Regions from separate parts of the Undibacterium sp. KW1 genome, predicted to be linked through region 3. Evidence: predicted binding sites of a transcription regulator. Region 3 holds the regulator's gene; each other region holds the start of a gene.
The links. The regulator FliA, encoded in region 3, starts transcription of late flagellar genes. The targets are predictions, from matches to a motif close to CTAAAGTTTNNNNNNNNNNNGCCGNTA.
Positions count from the first base shown of each region.

Region 1: UNDKW_RS07970 (flagellar protein FlaG) is a predicted target of FliA. The motif match lies at 3,728-3,754, and genes of this name have one in related genera.
Region 2: UNDKW_RS11215 (flagellin) is a predicted target of FliA. The motif match lies at 3,557-3,583, and genes of this name have one in related genera.

Region 1 is NZ_AP018439.1:1,827,377-1,833,346, reverse strand. Features, by position in the region: gene UNDKW_RS07985 (RimK family alpha-L-glutamate ligase) at 1-662, opposite strand, end outside; gene UNDKW_RS07980 (pyridoxal-dependent decarboxylase) at 667-2,130, opposite strand; gene UNDKW_RS07975 (hypothetical protein) at 2,341-3,276, opposite strand; gene UNDKW_RS07970 (flagellar protein FlaG) at 3,288-3,674, opposite strand; gene UNDKW_RS07965 (LysR family transcriptional regulator) at 3,889-4,755, opposite strand; gene UNDKW_RS07960 (quinone oxidoreductase) at 4,884-5,876, shown strand; gene UNDKW_RS07955 (lipocalin-like domain-containing protein) at 5,878-5,970, shown strand, end outside.
Region 2 is NZ_AP018439.1:2,487,648-2,493,617, reverse strand. Features, by position in the region: gene rfbG (CDP-glucose 4,6-dehydratase) at 1-391, opposite strand, end outside; gene rfbF (glucose-1-phosphate cytidylyltransferase) at 385-1,155, opposite strand; gene UNDKW_RS11225 (hypothetical protein) at 1,152-2,462, opposite strand; gene UNDKW_RS11220 (tetratricopeptide repeat protein) at 2,360-3,355, opposite strand; gene UNDKW_RS11215 (flagellin) at 3,760-5,247, shown strand; gene UNDKW_RS11210 (flagellar protein FlaG) at 5,348-5,731, shown strand; gene fliD (flagellar filament capping protein FliD) at 5,852-5,970, shown strand, end outside.
Region 3 is NZ_AP018439.1:2,237,083-2,243,052, reverse strand. Features, by position in the region: gene UNDKW_RS10025 (flagella synthesis protein FlgN) at 1-139, shown strand, start outside; gene motD (flagellar motor protein MotD) at 294-1,145, opposite strand; gene UNDKW_RS10015 (flagellar motor protein) at 1,176-1,916, opposite strand; gene UNDKW_RS10010 (RNA polymerase sigma factor FliA) at 1,898-2,629, opposite strand; gene UNDKW_RS10005 (MinD/ParA family protein) at 2,638-3,468, opposite strand; gene flhF (flagellar biosynthesis protein FlhF) at 3,461-4,792, opposite strand; gene flhA (flagellar biosynthesis protein FlhA) at 4,789-5,970, opposite strand, start outside.

The DNA of each region.
Region 1 (5,970 bases), 410 kb from region 3:
ACAGCCACCTCGCCACTACCTATCTGCTCCAGCGTTTGACGGCTGATACGGGCTGACGTTGGCATGGCGACACCCGGCGCGTCCTGCAGCAAGGCGCAGGCGCGGTCGCGGCCCAGGTGGGTAATGCGTTCAGGTGCGTTTAACACTGGCGTGGGCCAGGTCTGGATAATCTCTTGCAGGTCAAGCAGCAGACTGTTTTTGTCATCTGCCTCACCCACGGCAACAAACATAACATCATGTGGTGGCAACTGTTCCACTGCAGGTATGCCTGCGCCTACATATAATAAATCAAGTGCGATGTCGGAATCTTCGACCAAAAATTCGAGCGGGGTATTGGCCATCAGGTCACCGTCTGTCATGAGTGCCAGCAGGCGCAAGGTGGGTTCGCGGGTCGTGGGGACAGAATACAGCGGCTGCAGGCGCAATGCCTCCATCTGGGTGGACAAAGCCGCATCACGATGACCGAGCAAGATTAATACCGTTGCCAGGTTCATGAGTGCATGCGCGTCATGCGGATGTTTTTCTGCATAGGCGATCAATTCTTTACCCAGGGGTTTTAAATCGCCACCGGAAAAAGCAATGCGCATCAGAGGTGCCAGGCCTATCAATTTACTTTGCGCTGGCTTGTTTTCTGCAACAAGGGATTCGTCGATGTTGGTCATATTCTCAATCACGGGAAGTATGAATTTGCTCGCCTATGGCGAGAGTTGCATTAAGCAAAGCGTCTATATCGGCAGAGGTAGTTCTGTGATTGACGATTGCCGCACGTATGGCAAGCCGCTTGTTGATGATGGTGGTGGATGGTGCCGCTATGCCTGACTCTTGCAAGGCCATCACGATACGGGCATTAAGTGCATCAAGGGCTTCATCACTGAGGCCATCAACAAGGTAGCGGAAACAGACGATATTCAAGGCGACCGGTGCCATCAATTCAAATCTTGGATACGCCAGGATACTGGCTTTAAGATACTGCCCCAGCTCGCAAGTGTGGGCAATCATCTGGCCCAGGCGCTCCGCACCATATACCTGCAAAGTGAACCAGGTTTTAAGCGCCCTGAAGCCGCGTGACAAATCAGGGCCAAAATCACAGGGCCAGGGTGAGCCGCCTGCCAGGCCTTTACTCTCGCGCCGCAAATAACTGGCTGGCGTGGCAAAGGTCGCATAATGGGCATCGCTGTCACGCACCAGAATAAAGCCGGCGTCATAAGGTACTTGCAACCACTTATGAAAATCAAAGGCAATCGAATCAGCCCGTTCTATGCCAACAAGGCGTGCAGCAATAAAGGGAGATAGCATACCCAGCGCACCAAATGCACCATCAATATGGAACCATAATTTTTCAGTGCTGGCAACATCCGCCAGGGTCTGCAAATCATCAATCGCACCAACATCCACTGAACCGGCAGTACCTACCAGCATGAATGGCGTCAATCCCGCCGCGCGGTCTGCCACAATTGCTGCCTGCAATGCCCCGACATCCATCTGGAAGTTGCCGTTCATGGGGATCATGCGCAAGGCATTTCTTCCTATCCCGGCCATATCCATGGCCTGGGCAACGCAACCATGCGCACCGGCTGAAGTATAAGCCACCAGCCGTTCAGGAAAAGCCGTGAGCCCTTGATGCCTTACCTCTGCACCCAGAGTGCGCGCCCGCGCTACCAGTACGGCAATGAAGTTAGCCATCGACGTGCCAGTAACAAACAGGCCGCTGGCAGTATCCGGAAAATGAAATAGCTCGCTGACCCAGCGCGTTATCTGACGCTCGACCTCTATCGGTATATGATCACGCCCACCCAGATTGGCGTTCAGTCCCGCTGCCAGCATTTCTGCCAATGTACCCACGGGGCTGCCCCCTCCCTGCACCCAGCCCATGAAGCCAGGATGGCTATTGCCTACCGAATACGGCAAGATATTTTTCATGAATTGTTGATGCACTTCACCGAGCTCAGCAGGCGCAATTGGCAAACCCGACTGGAACTTTGCGCGCACTTCATCCGGTATCACTTGCCACACAGGGCGCTCGCGTATGTGTTCTGCGTAATCAAGGATATCGTCCAGCATGCGATGTCCCTGCGCACGCAGGGCCTGCCAGTCATCCGGGTCCAGTGAGTTCTTTGGCGGTACGGTCATTCAGATATCCATCCGTGAATAATTGCAGCATAAAGACAAGGAGCGTCTAAGCTTATTCACATTATGGATGAGCGGATAGAAAATGAAGTGTCGAATAAAGCAAATTTTGCTGCTTTATTGATGCAAACGAATAGCTCAATAGCAATAAGTAACCTAAAGGCAACGCTTTATCTACCTCCTGCTTATTTCCAGAGCTCAGAGGGAATATTGTCAATTACCGAGGTACTCAGCAAATAACTGTTTCCTGGAGCGGGCACGTGGGCTGGACCAGTAATCCGCCACTTCCATGATGATTTCATCGCCAGAACGAATGCTCAATCGATAAGGCTTGCCCATCATTACGCTATGCACATACATGGCAAAAGCCTCAGCAAAATCGTCATAGGCATTGGTTGCGGCATACAGACTGGAAAAACCGGTTTTTTCCAGCGCCTTGTAGATGTCGGGAATTAAATCTCCCGCAACTTGCTGATCACTATAGAAGTGCAAGTTCTTGCGATGCTCAAAATCATGTCTGAGCAAAGGAATGATGTCGCCATTCATGGCGATTTGCCAGGACAGACTCAAGAAACTATATTCTTCAGTCGATTTGAATTTTTGCGAACCTATCCACCAGTCGGGTAAAAATTCGCTATTGGCAGTCATTACATGACCAAATTCATGCAAGAGCAAAAACTGCATGGCATTTTTGCGGTTATCGTTTTCCACAGTTTCAATTTGCAGATGGACTTGAAAAGCCGAGCCCGTCAAAAATGGCGTATTTTCTTTCCAGCTCGCCCAGTCATTGGCAGTGCGACCTAAAAAAGCGTCGGCATCCATGAGTGTCACCAGGCCGAGCACCTTGCCATCCGGGCCAGCAACAACGTCCGTCACCGCAGATGAACCCAGGCCCCGCCCTAAATAGACACCCAGCAGGGGTTTATCCAAAAGCTGCAGCACAGGAGGTGGCATGTCCACTATCGCTGCGCGGATATCATTTAAAAAATCGGGATTCAGTTCTGCTTGCGCAGGCAGTTGGTCAGCAGAAGTGCTTTTATTCACTTTCGCAACATAGGCCAATAATTCTTCAGGTGCTTTACCTATCCTGTCGGGGAGGGGAAGATTTGCTTGCTTTAACCAGTATTCAACATCAGAGCTGACAATCACTCTTTATCCATTCATGCATGGTCGTTCAACAAAACACCTTTTTTACCTTCCAGATCACGGGCTATAGCCAGCACTTCTTTTGAAGGAATTTGGCGCAAAACGACATTGGTTTCATTATCAACAATCTGCACCACTACTTTACCGGAGTCATTATCGAGGTTGAGATTCACGCTTTTATTCAAACCTATGGCGCGGTTGATCTGATCCACAGAGTTCTTGAGTTCTTTAGCTGAAATATCACTTTGGGGCTGGCTGTCTTTGCTGACCGCAGTTTTAGCGACGTCAGCAACTACCGGTGCAGGTGCCGCTTTAGCAACGACTGGTGCAGCCTTGACATCTTGCCGGGTATCAACACTGACACCGCCAGTGGCCCCACCTGCTATTTGATTGATGCTCATTTTGCTCTCCAGCCCTAAATTAAACCACGTGACGGATTACCGCATATTGTGTATTACGGTCGTTTTTGTCAAAAGTTTAGGTTTCTACCTAAGATAGGCTTAATTTAAATGTGAGCACATGTAAGCAACTGACTATACACTTTTAAATGAAATTTAAATAAAAACAACATTTCAAAATGACAAGATCGTATTTTGATGCAAGCACACTTTTCATTTATATCAATAAATCACTCACTTCGGCACTGGAAAACAATTCAATCAAGCCATCGGCTACTGCTCTTACCCTCGGTGAACGGCGTACATCATCATGCATGACCAGCCAAAGTTTTCTGCGCAGAGGACAAGCCTGATGCTCAATACGGTGCAGCTCGCGGTGACTCTGGCGCAAATAATGCGGTAATACGGTTACGCCAAGGCCTGCCGCCGCGCATTGAGCCAGCACCATTTGGTCATTACTGCGCAGCATGACTTTGCGCTGCGCCATATAATCTTCCAGCCATCGATGATGGGGCGTTGCAGAGTTTTTTTCATAGGCGACAAATTCCCAATCTTCTTCCTTGCGCTTTTTCAGATAAGTTTTGCAGGCGTACAATCCATAGCCCACACTGGCCAAAGGCTTGATCACCAGACCCGCCGTTTGTGGGCGCGCCATTCGTAAAGCGATGTCTGCCTCGCGCTTGCCCAGACTGACCTGGTGGCGCTCTGCCTGTAACTCCAGCTCCACGCCGGTCAAACTGGCGCAGAGTTTTTTAAGCTGGGGCGCGAGTACAAAAGTCGATAAACTGGGTGGTGCAGAAATACGCACTATGCCTTCCATTTTGCTGTTACTGAGCGCCTTTCTCTCAAAATTGAACCAGCGCTCTTCCACTTCCCGTGCATGAGTAACCAGGTCATGTCCTTCTGTGGTGAGTTGCCAGCCGCGCACCAGTCTGTCGAAAAGACGCAGTTTCAATGCTGACTCAAGCGTGTCAATCCGCCGTGCAACCGTCGTATGTTCCACCTGTAGGCGACGCGCAGCCCCGGTCAGCGTACCGCAATCGACCAGTGCCAAAAAATAGCGTAAATCATCCCAATTCATCATGGTGCAATTATGCACAGTCCAGGCGAATTTTTCAGTAATTTTCTTTCGATCCGGTTTTGATTAAGCTGCACATCAGATAAACAGACATAGGGTCTGAGCAACTGATGATTACAGCAAAGCGAGGAAATATGCGAGCCATACAATTTTTTTCACAAGGTGGGTCAGAAGTACTTGAAGTGCGCGACCTGTCAAGGCCGACGCCAAAAGAAGGGGAAGTCCTGGTACGCGTAGATTACGCCGGCATCAATTACGCCGATGTGTATCAACGCAATGGACAAAACCCGGCTACCCTGCCCTGCATACCGGGAGCAGAAGGTGCGGGCACGGTGGTCGAAGGCAATGCGGAACTAACACCCGGCACCAGAGTGGCCTGGCTGTCGCAACCAGGCTCTTATGGCGAATACCTGGCTATTCCAGCATGGAAGTTGGTCGCGTTGCCTGCAGAGGTCAGCACGCAAGAAGCCGCGGCAGCCATGCTGCAAGCCGTCACCGTACAATATCTGACCGAGACCAGTTATCGCGTGCAATCTGGCGATACCGTACTGGTACATGCTGGCGCTGGCGGGGTTGGTTTATTGCTGACCCAGGTACTGAAACATAAGGGCGCCATCGTTATCAGCACAGTATCTAGTAAAGAGAAAGCAGAGCTGGCCAAAGCAGCCGGAGCAGATCACGTGATTTTGTATACGGAAACTGACTTTGTTGCGGCAACCAGGGAATTGACTCAGCAAAAAGGTGTGCATGTGGTCTATGACTCGGTCGGCCTGACTACCTATCTGGGCAGCATGGCCGTCTTGCGCCCTTTGGGCAGCCTGGTCTTGTTTGGCCAGTCCAGCGGTAATGTGCCGCCGATAGACCCCATGCACTTGTGCCGCCAGGGCTCACTGCTCTTCACCCGCCCCACCCTCGCCCATCACATTGCTGACGCCGAAGGCCTCAAGCACCGTAGCCAACGGGTTCTTGGCTGGTTGCGCGAAGGCGTATTGCGCTTGCGCATACATCAGGTTTATCCACTGGAGCAGGCTGCCATAGCCCATACAGATCTGGAATCACGCCAGACCACAGGCAAATTAATGCTGGCAGTCAGTCAGACAGCAAAAAATGAATGGCAAGGAAAATGACATGAAAACCGCAGTTAAAACCTCATTGAAAACTCCCATGAACAACATCATCGCTGTGATTTGCCTGCTGGCCCTGTGTCTGCCAGCCAGCGCT
Region 2 (5,970 bases), 250 kb from region 3:
TGCGTCCCCTGATTGCCTCCAGCAGATTGGCCGTGCCCATGATATTGCAGGCAAAAGTCGCCAGAGGCTCACGATAACTCGCACGCACCAAGGCCTGCGCCGCCAGATGAAATACAAACTCTGGCTGACATTTATCCATCGCGGCAGTCACGGCATGGATATCGCGTATGTCGCCAATGTGACTGCTGACCTTGTCTTCAATCTTCAGCAAATCGAACAAATTAGGCTCGGTTACCGGAGCCAGAGCCAGGCCATGTACCACGGCACCCATGCCAGACAGCCAGTGTGCTAGCCAGACTCCCTTAAAACCAGTGTGCCCGGTCAGCAAGACACGACGCCCGCGCCAGAAGGCCGGATCAACGATGCTTGTTTGTGTGGGGTGATTTACCATACTCGCCACGGTGCTTTTCCGGATTGCCACAAGTCTTCCAGCAGATTTTTTTCACGCAAGGTATCCATGGGCTGCCAGAATCCACTGTGCTCGAAGGCCATTAATTCCTGGCGCTTTGCCAATTCGGCAAGTGGCGCGGCTTCCCAGCTGATACTGTCATTTTCGATAAAATCAAGTACTTTGGGAGACAGCACGAAATATCCGCCGTTGATCCAGCCACCGTCACCACGCGGCTTTTCAATAAAACCGGCGACCTGATTACCGTCACGTTCCAGTGCACCATAGCGTCCTGGAGGCAGAACTGCTGTAACGGTAGCCAGTTTGCCGTGTTGCTTATGGAATGCGATAGAAGCCGCAATATCCAGGTCTGCAACGCCATCGCCATAAGTAAAGCAAAAAGCTTCCTCGCCCTGCAAATAACGTGCAACACGCTTGAGACGCCCTCCAGTCATGGTGTCTTCCCCTGTGTCGACCAGGGTTACCTTCCAGGGTTCAGCATGGTGCTCGTGCACCTCCATACTATTATTCTGCAGATCGAAGGTGACATCTGACATGTGCAGGAAATAATTGGCGAAATATTCCTTGATCAGATAACCCTTATAGCCACAGCAGATTACGAATTCATTCACACCATGCGCCGAGTACGACTTCATGATGTGCCAGAGTATGGGGTGCCCCCCTATCTCTATCATGGGTTTGGGCTTGAGGTGGGTCTCTTCAGAAATACGGGTACCCAGACCACCAGCTAAGATAACGGCCTTCACTCTTCCTGTCCTTCACAATAAATTTGCCACATCTGGCGATAAGCTTTTTCGACTGAACGTGCGAATGCCGGTTCGTTCATGAGCAGGGATTGCTCCATTTCCTGGCGCAAACCAGCCCTCAGGCTGCGCAGACCGTCCAGATCATGTGCGAGGATAATCGCTTTTTGCGCATATTCATCTTCTGTATAAGCCTGCCACTCTTCATGCCCGATTGCTGTCAATATGCTGGCGCCGATGCGACCAACTGAAGGCCGGTCTGCCAGAGAGATAAATGGTATGCCCATATATAATGACTCAAGCAGAGTCGTTCCCGAATTATGGGGAAAACAATCCAGGCTGATATCGATGTGTTTCAACACTTCCCAGGATGGTGTACTGAATCCTATATGTAATCGTGAGCGGTCTATACCATAGCGCATGAAGCGTGATGCCATTTCTTCTTGTACTTGTGGGTCTTTAAAGTCACCACTATTGATTATTAATTGTGAATTTGGCATTGCATCCAGTATCGTTGCCCAGACGCGCACTACACGATGATTTATCCTGGTTGAACGCGATAAACTGCCAAAGGTAATCAGACCCGTTTTTTCAAAAGGTGAAGGTGTCAGCTCTGCCCTGCGCGTATCCGGTCTGTAAACATAGGCCGGGCCATCCAGACACCAGACCTTCTCAGAAAATAAATGTGCGCAATTGTCCGTAATTGTAGGCTTGTCAGTCAAGTAATAATCTATGGCACTTAGACCCGTCGTGTAACCATACTCCAGCCAATGCAAGGAAACAGGAGCCGGTTTGCGCGCAAAGACCGGTAAACGATTGCCATTGGTATGGCCTGCCACATCCACCAGGACATCAATCCCGTCGGCACGAATACGCTCTGCCAGCGCCTCATCCGTCAGATCCCGGGTTGGCACCCAGTGATCTACCTGCTTCTTATAATAGGCAGTCACTTCATCTTCGAAAGGCGGATTTGCATAGGCATAGACCTCAACCTGATCCTTGTCATGCGCTTCTATCAGCGGCAGCAAGAAATACTTGCAAACATGATTATAAAAAGCTTGCGTCACATAACCTACCTTGAGACGCCTACCCGGCACTCGGGCATTTTCAAATTTCTTCCATGTTGCCTTGAGCGGCGCAGTAAAACGCAGATCAAATTCATGGTAAGCGTTATAAATCACCCCAGGCGTTAAATCCGGATGGTAATTCAGACAAAATAAGAGGTTAGTGTAAATTTTCCGGTTGAAAGAAGACAGGCTATCCTGCTTGAAAGACAGGGCTTTGATATAAGCTTCGATCGCCGCATCCAAGTGATTCGCCTCGCGCAAGGTGTCCCCATAAGCCCCCAGATTTCAGGAATATCGTGGGTCAGCGTCAGCGCATGCTGCCCGCACTCTATGGATTCCTGCACTTGCCCGTTCTGGCGCAGTGCATCAATCAGATTGGGATAAACCTGCACCAGCTCTGGCTGCAGTTGCAAGGCGTGCCGGTATTGTTCGATGGCGACGCTATACATACCGTGCTCACGATAAGCGAGGCCCAGATTATTGTACAGATAGGGCAAACCCGGGTCTAATTGAACTGCTTTCGATATACTCGCTATCGCCTCCTCTGTCTTGCCTATGAAACGCAATGCATTTCCCAGATTATTGAGGCCAACAACCATCTCTGGCTGAATAGCCAGTGCTTTTTCCAGATACACGATGGCATCGGAACAACGCTCGAGAGAAATCAGCACATTGCCCATATTCGCAAGTATGTGGGGGTTATTTGGCAACAAGGCAACAGCCTTGCTCAACACTTCAAGTGCTTGCGGAAACTTGGCCTGCTCTATCCTCGCTATCCCTATATAGTCCCAAACGATGCCGTCCCGTGGCAAATAAGCTGATAGCCAGAGGCCAGCCTCTTCCAATTGGGGGTACTGTTTCGCCAGCAAGTATTTATTGAATATGCCGAAAGCAATCTTCCTGTTGTCAGGAAAGTGAGGCATGACGTCAAAAGCCAGTTTCAAATATCCCATGGCTTCATCACTCTCACCCGCATCCCCAGCCATCCTGGCCAGGGCATATAAAGCTTCTGCGTGACGCGGAAAATGCCTGATGATAGTCAGGCAGCCTTGCCTGGCCTCGGAAACAGAACCAGCATCGAAAAGTCGATGAACATCGCGCATTGCTTTTCGCGCATCAAAACTCGTTTTTGCCATGTCCAGTCCCCAGGTCAGCTTCTTATCATTAATCTTTTTTACAATTACCTCATCTGACTTACAAATTAAGTAAGCAAAATGAATAAAACTGCATGTCCAGACTGGAAAATACCAGAAACCACCATGCTCAGGCTTATTTTATAGCTAATGATTTTGTTTCCATGTGTTAAATAAAGCCTGAAAACTAAATCAAATTTGACCCTAAAGTATTTTAAAAAAGCGTCGACAAGCGGAAAGAGTTAAAAAACTTGAGCAAAAAAAATAAGATTTATTTTCAGAAACACGCTAAAACTTTTTTAGTCTCTACCGATACCCTTTACAACGGCGGTCCAATAGTCAGCACGAAAGACCAAAGTTTCAGGCTACTACGCCAAAATTGTATAACTTAGGTAAGGAGAATCACCATGGCTGTTATTAATACCAATATTGCTTCGCTGAATGCGCAACGCAATTTGAGCACATCTCAATCCGCTCTGAATACGTCCCTCCAACGTTTGTCTTCTGGCTTGCGTATCAATAGCGCAAAAGACGATGCTGCTGGCCTGGCGATTTCCGAACGTCTTTCTTCACAAATCGGTGGCTTGAATCAAGCTGCACGTAATGCAAACGACGGTATCTCCCTGGCGCAAACCGCTGAGGGCGCGCTGCAACAAATCGGCTCCAACTTGCAACGTATCCGTGATCTGGCCGTACAATCCGCCAACGGCTCCAACAGCGTTTCTGATCGCGCCGCTCTGAACAACGAAGCAAGTCAGCTGATTTCTGAAATTAACCGCGTTGCCAGCAGCACTAACTTCAACGGCGTGAACCTGCTTGACGGTAGCTTCTCTGCACAAACTTTCCAGGTCGGTGCCAACGGTACAGCAAACGATCAAATCAGTATCGCTTCCATCTCCAGCGCAAAATCTAGCGCCCTGGGTGTTGGTGCATCTTCCAGCTACGCTACGACAGTAGCCGGTGCCGGTGCAGTTACCACAACAGCTCTGGCTGCCGGTGACTTGTCCATCAACGGCTTCCAGGTTGGCGCATCCGCTGCTGACGGCGTATCCTTCTCCAACTCTACCGGCAGCGGTATCGCTAAAGCAGCAGCCATCAATGCGATCAGCGGCAGCACAGGCGTAACAGCAACTGTAGGCTCCACAACTATTGCTGGTACTGCAAGTACTTCTGCAACTGCGATTGCTTCTGGCGACATTACCATTAACGGCGTAAATCTGGGCGCCTTGAATGCATCTACTTCTGGTGCGCAACGCGGCGCACAAGTTGCTGCAGCCGTTAATGCAATCAGCACACAAACAGGTGTTACAGCTACATTCAACACAACAACTGGTGCAGTCGCACTGGCTGCTGCCGACGGCCGTAACATCACTGTAACAGCCAGCACTAACGCTGCTGCTGCCGCTGCCAATACAGGTATTACCGTGTCTGCAACAGGCGCAACCGACGTCAGCACTTCGACACTGTCCCTGACTTCTACCAGCTCTGCAGGTATCACTCTGGCTAACGGTACTGGTACTGGTTTGGCAGCTGCCAACCTGACAGGTGGTTTCACTTCTGCTACTGTAACAGTAGGTGCAGGTGTATCTTCACTGAATCTGGGTACCGCTGCCGGGGCCACCGCCGCGTTGACGACCATCGATGCGGCGCTGCAATCGATCAATAGTTCCCGCGCTTCTCTGGGTGCTTATCAGAACCGTTTCTCTTCTGCGATTGAAAGTTTGCAGACCAACTCTGAAAACTTGACAGCATCCCGCAGCCGTATCCGTGATGCAGATTTCGCTCAAGAAACAGCATCTCTGACACGTGGTCAGGTCTTGCAACAAGCTGGCACAGCGATTTTGGCACAGGCTAACGGCTTGCCTAACGGCGTCCTGGCCCTGTTGCGTGGCTAATAGCAGTAGGCTTATGTAAATTAGGTCTATACTTAAAGCGTAAAGCATGTCCCCCTGGTCATCTTTTTGACCAGGGGTATTTTTCTTGAAGGAAAAGATCATGGACATCCGGTCGATAGGGAGCGCATCTCCATCAGGACAACTGATCACTGACCGTGCAACAGGCCCCGATACCAGCCCCCCCGTTTCAAGGTCTGCAGCAGCATCAACGCAAACCATTGATGCCGTCAAGGCAGCCTCTTCTGCATCCGCACCACCAGAATTCGATAAAGTGACCAAAGCTGTCGATGATATCAACAAGACAATCCAGTCTCTGTCACAATCACTAGAATTCAGTGTGGAAGAACATAGTAATAAAGTAGTCGTTAAGGTGGTTGATTTGCAAACCAAAGAAGTTTTGCGCCAGATCCCGTCCGAGGAAGCCCTTGAAATCTCGCGCTCTCTGGATAAACTACAGGGTTTACTGATCAAACAACAAGCGTAATTAGCTAATCATATAGTCAGTCCTGCATCTAAGTTTTAAATTGGCATGTAAATTCCCCTCTAAAGTCTGGTTTGTCTTTGCCGATAATTTAGTACAGTACGGTCTGACAAGGGGAACAATGTGGGCATACAATCGACAGGCTTAGGCGCCAATCTGGACGTCAACGGCCTCATTACCAAATTAATGCAGGTGGAGAGTCAGCCTCTGACTACACTGGCGAAGAAAGAAGCCAGTTTTCA
Region 3 (5,970 bases):
GATCAACCGCAGACTATCGCTGAACCAGGCAACCTTGCATCTATTGCAAAAAAACAACAATCAGGCCGGCTCCATGTATGGCCCCAACGGTCAATCAACCGTCAAAACTACGCCAGGCAAGGGCTATATCGCCACCTGACGGTGCTTGTGCGATCCTGCTTGCGCATTGATGAAGCGCTGGTGATTTTCGCTGGCGACTAACTCTGAACACGACTTCGCTAGCATGACCGTACTGCGCCGACTATCCCGCCAGCAACTGGAAAAACTCCTTAATCTTCAGGATTTTCAGGTTTTCAAGGCCCCGGTGCCGCGCCAGACAAAGATGCCGCCGCTGGCCGCGTTGCTGGTGAGGGCAATGATGTTGCCGCCGCCCCAGATGCTGGGCTCAAGGGCACCTCTATCACAGGCTCAGGCAATACTGCCAGTATGGTGACGGATACACGCCTGTTCCTGGCCCGCGCTTCTGGCGTGTCATTGTCACTGACAGGCAGCTTTGCGCCCTGCCCTACTGCAGTCACGCGGTTTTCATCGACACCATTTTCCGTGAGCAAACGGGCGACCGTGCTGGCACGTACGGCCGATAATTCCCAATTGGAGGGAAAAATGGGGTTACTGATAGGCAGATTGTCAGTATGTCCCTCTACCTGTATGGCATGGGTATCAAGCTTGAGGACACCGGCAATCGCCCTCAGTGCCTGTATGGAATCGACATTCAGGCGCGCATCACCAGGAGCAAACAAGAGGCTGGCATTGATTTCTATGGTAATACCGCGGCTGGTCTGGGTAACCCTGACCTTGCCTTCGCGCACCAGAGGCTCCAGCACGGTCATGATATCTTTGGCCATGGTCGTCATTTGCGCTTTTTCTTTGCGCAAACCTTCATTGATACGGTTTTTGACCAGAGGCAAGGGGTCGAGCTTGATTTTTTGTTCAAGTTGCGCATCGACAGGCTTGGGATTCACCGTCATGACTTTGCCAAAGGCACCGGTCAGTGAGTTGGACAAGACCCGGTATTTGCCCTCGTTCAGGGAGGAGATGGCATACATGACAACAAAAAACGCAAACAGCAAGGTAATAAAATCCGCGTAAGAAACCAGCCATCTCTCATGGTTGTCTGGTTCTTCGTGGTATTTTTTTCTTGCCATAAGTGTATTTTTTCAATGTCACTGCATCGCTTAATTGCGGTGATTGGTCAGTCTTTCTTCCACCACGCGCGGGCTGTCGCCCAGAGCAATACTATAAAAAATATCGGACAACATTTCACGGCGCGTCACTTCGCGGCCTATGATTTCCTTGAGTTTATTACTGACGGGCAAAAATAACAGGTTAGCCAGGCCCACACCGTAGATAGTGGCCACAAAGGCAACAGCAATACCACCACCAAGCTTGGATGGGTCACTGAGATTTTCCATGACATGGATAAGCCCCAGCACTGCCCCAAGAATACCTATGGTCGGGGAATACCCGCCCGCAGACTCCCAGATTTTAGCGGCCTGACGCTGCTCCATTTCATACAGTGAAATATCGACATCCAGTATGTCTTTCAAGCGTATCGGGTCTATGCCATCGATCACCAGGCGCAAGCCTTTGCCTATGAAGGGGTCGGTAGAAGCATTCATGTAACGTTCCAGGCTCAGGAAGCCTTCACGCCTTGCCACCACACTCCAGATCAGTGCATCGGCAATATTTTTCTTGCTGCTGTCAGGTGGTTCAGACACTACCCAGCGCAACATGCGCACACCACGCACGAAGGTGTTCATCCTGCTTTGCAAGAGTACCGCACCGAGGGTACCAATGACCACAATCACAAAAGCAGCTGGTTGCACCAGCGAAGACAGGCGCCCGCCCTCGATCAGTTGGCCGCTGACGATGCCAAGTACCACCAGTATCAAACCTACTATGCTAGCCCAGTCCACGCTTTCTCCCTTAAGTATGCCCTGAGCCTGGCAACTGCCTGACTGTGTAATTGAGAAACCCGCGACTCTGATACACCCATCACGGCCCCGATTTCCTTGAGATTCAATTCCTGCTCGTAGTACAGGCCCATCAGCAATTTCTCCCGCTCCGGCAGGCTGTCTATGGCACCGATGACGGCGTCACGGAAGTCGTCATTGAGCAAATCCTGCAAGGGATCACCTGACGCATCGGAACAATAATGATCAAGGAAATGTTCCTTGGTATCCGCATCATGAAAGTCTTCGTAGTACACCAATTGGTGCCCGCCACTGTCTGTCAGCAGGTTCTGGTACTCTTCCAGGCTGAGCTTGAGCGACTTCGCCACCTCGGTTTCCAGCGGTGGCCTGCCCAGCTTTTGCTGTAGCACATTCATGGCATTTTCTATCTTGCGCATGTTCTGGCGCACGCCACGCGGCAGCCAGTCGCTACTACGCAATTCATCCAGCATGGCACCGCGTATGCGTTGTACCGCATAGGTTTCAAACTGGGCGCCATGGGTATCTTCGTAGCGGTTAACGGCATCCAGCAGGCCTATCATACCGGCCTGCACGAGATCATCCACCTCCACACTGGGAGGCAGGCGCGCCTTCAACTGGTAAGCCAGACGCTTGACCAGAGGCGCATGCTCCCTCAAAAGGAAGTTTTTATCTGATTTTCCGCTCGCGGTGTACATTTTTCTGATTACATTCCGAGACCGACACCCAGCTCAGGGACTCCCTCTGCACATAGGGTGGAACGCGCGGTCTTCGCCAATTGTTCAGCCAGCCGGGAGAATGCCAGCGAAGCAAGGGCTTTAGGAAAAGCGTCAATCACAGAGCGTCCCAAATGTGCAGCCTTTCTTACGTGTTCATCTTCCGGCACATGGCCGACGTAGTGCAGCGGCACTGCCAGGTAACGGCTGGCCGCCTGCGCCATATTCGTATAAATCAATCTCGCCTCTTTATCCGATGCACCGGACACTAAAATACCATAACCACGTCGCCCCAGCCGGTTGCTCACACGCTTGATCAATCCATAAGCGGCCTTGATCATGTCGGGATCAGCAGAAACCTGTATCACCAGTTCGCTGTCATCCAGCGTCGCCAGCGGAAAACTGTCATCCAGATTGATCTCACTATCGACGATGACCAGATCCGCACGGTTGGCAGCCACATCAAATACTTTGGACAAATGCCGGGTATTTTCGGGCGGCAGCCACGCGTGACGGGCCAGCATCGTTACCGACAGGCCTGCAGCCACCAATTTGACTGCTTCCTTCATTGTACGCTGTTGTCTCGCTACATCCAATAAGGTCTGATCAAGGTTGGCATTCAACCAGGCTCCCACACTGTTTTCGGAAGAGCGCGCATCCACCATCAACACCTGGTTACCCTGGCGCGCCAGTGACACCCCGAGATTGACCAACATGCCACTCTTTTCATCTTCTCTCAAGGCTGACAAAAAGGTAAATACCCGTGGTTTTGGCCCAGCCAGCATGCGGCGCAGGCCTTCTGCCTGATCGAAACTAGCCAAGGGACACCTCCTGACCAGCACGTCCTGATGCTTGCGCGGAAACCGCGCCAGCCATCAGCAAGGGTAATTCTTCATCCAGATAGCGGAAAGCCGCCGTTTCACGCTTGAGCTTGAAGGCGCGATCTATCAGGTAGAGCTTGTTGGCGATATGCAGGTCCTCAGGTACACGCTGTCCACTGGCGACGTAATACACCATGAGTTTCTGGCGTATCGCGATATCCAGTGCACCACCTATGGTGGCCGCCTCATCAAGCTTGGTCAGGATACAGCCAGCCAGGCCATTGCCCTGATAGGCACGCACGACTTCACTCAAGGTTTCGCCAGTTGAAGTCGCATTCAGACATAACAAGCGCTTTACCGGAGTGTCTGTTCCAGACAACATTGCCACCTGCTCAGTCACCATTTTGTCACGCTGGCTGACACCGACAGTATCAATCAGGACCGTGTGCTTGTTCTTGAGCTCCGACAAGGCGATGCGTAAATCTGCCTCATCCTTGACCGCATGCACCATGACACCCAATATCTTGCCGTAGATACGCAATTGTTCAAAACCGCCGATACGATAACCGTCCGTCGTGATCAGGGCCAGTTTGGATGGGCCATGACGCATGACACAACGAGCCGCCAGCTTGGCCGTTGTGGTCGTCTTGCCGACGCCTGTGGGGCCTACCAGGGCATACACCCCGCCCTTTTCCAGCATCTCATTTTCATTGTCAATGGTAGACAGGTTGCGGGTCAGGACGTTTTTGATCCAGTCCAGGCCATTTTCAAGCTTGCCTGCTTCAGGCAGCTTTTCCACCAGATAGCGAGACAGACTGGCACTGAAACCTGTCGCCAGTAATTCACGCAGGATTTCTGCTTTTTGTGGCTGGCGTTTTTGCGTTTGTGTCCAGGAGATTTCTGCCAGTTGCGATTCCAGCATGCTGCGCATGGAACGTATTTCTGACATGACATCGTTAAGCTCATTGCCACTCACCGGGGCTTCGATTTCACTGGCAAAACCAGATGCACCGGTCGCCGCCTTGAAAGTCGGCACACTTGCAGGTGCCTCCACGGCTCGCTCAAACGCACGCGGTCTGATAAGCGGTTGATCAGACTGGAATTGAGGACTAAGGCGAGGAGCAAAGCGCGGCACTTCAGGCACCGGTGCCTCATCGTTGGAAGCAGGTGCAATGGCACTGATGGCTTCATCTGCCATGGCCAGAATCTCCACCTTGCCGCCCACATTACGGTTGGACAGGATCACGGCATCTGCCCCCAAAGCATCGCGCAACATGCGCAAAGCTTCGCGAGAAGTGTTCGCGGTAAATTTTCTGACGTTCATGATTGACCTCCGACCAGACTAGTGACTCTAATGGTTTTTGTTTCAGGTACTTCTGCGTGTGACAAGACTTTGAGTTGTGGCAAATTGCGGCGCAGGAAGCGCGACAGCAAGGCACGCAATGGTGCAGGCACCAGCAGCACCGGCGTCAGGCCCATCTGCTCCTGATGCTGGGCCGCAGCCTCGGTCTGGCTTGCCAGGGTATCGGCCAGACCTGGCTCTATGCCTGAGCCATCAGCACCACTTGTTTGTAGGGCTTGCATCAATAGGCGTTCGAGGCGGCTATCCAGGGTCATGACCGTCATCTCATTCCCGGTCGGGAAGATTTGCTGGACGATGGCACGACCCAAAGCGATCCTGACTTGCGCCGTCAACTCATTCGCATCCTGGGTATGCATGGCTTGCTCAGACAGGGTCTCAATAATGGTACGCATATCACGGATATGCACACCCTCGACCAGCAGGTTTTGTAATACTTTTTGCAGGATGAACAGAGGCAGGGCTTTTGGCACCAGCTCTTCCACCATTTTGGGCATGTCTTTTGCCAGGTGATCCATGAGCAACTGCACTTCCTGACGACCCAGCAACTCAGCCGCATGGCTGGTGATCAGGTGATTCAGATGAGTGGCAATAACGGTGCCAGAATCGACCACGGTATACCCCATCGCTTGCGCCTGTTCACGCAGTGCGGCGTCTATCCAGATCGCTGGCAAGCCAAAAGCCGGATCATTGGTGACGGCACCTGGTAAATTACCGGTCACCATGCCAGGATTGATCGCCAGATACTGTCCGCTCAATGCCTCACCGGCACCGACTTCCACCCCCTTGAGGGTGATCCTGTATGCAGAAGGCTTGAGTTCCAGATTATCGCGTATATGGACGGGGGGTGACAAAAATCCCACTTCCTGGGCAAATTTCTTGCGTATGCCTTTGATACGGCGCAGGAGTTCACCACTTTGGTTTTTATCTACCAGGGGGATCAGGCGATAACCGACTTCCAGGCCCAGGGTATCGACTGGCAAGATATCTTGCCAGGTTGCTTCTTCCATTTCCTGACCTGCCGTGGCGGGAGCCTCGGTTTTTTCTTCAATAACCGGGGGCAACTGGGCGCGCTTGTTGAGCATGTAGCCACCGCCAACCAATATGCCTGCCAGCAAAACGAAGGCGATGTGCGGCATGCC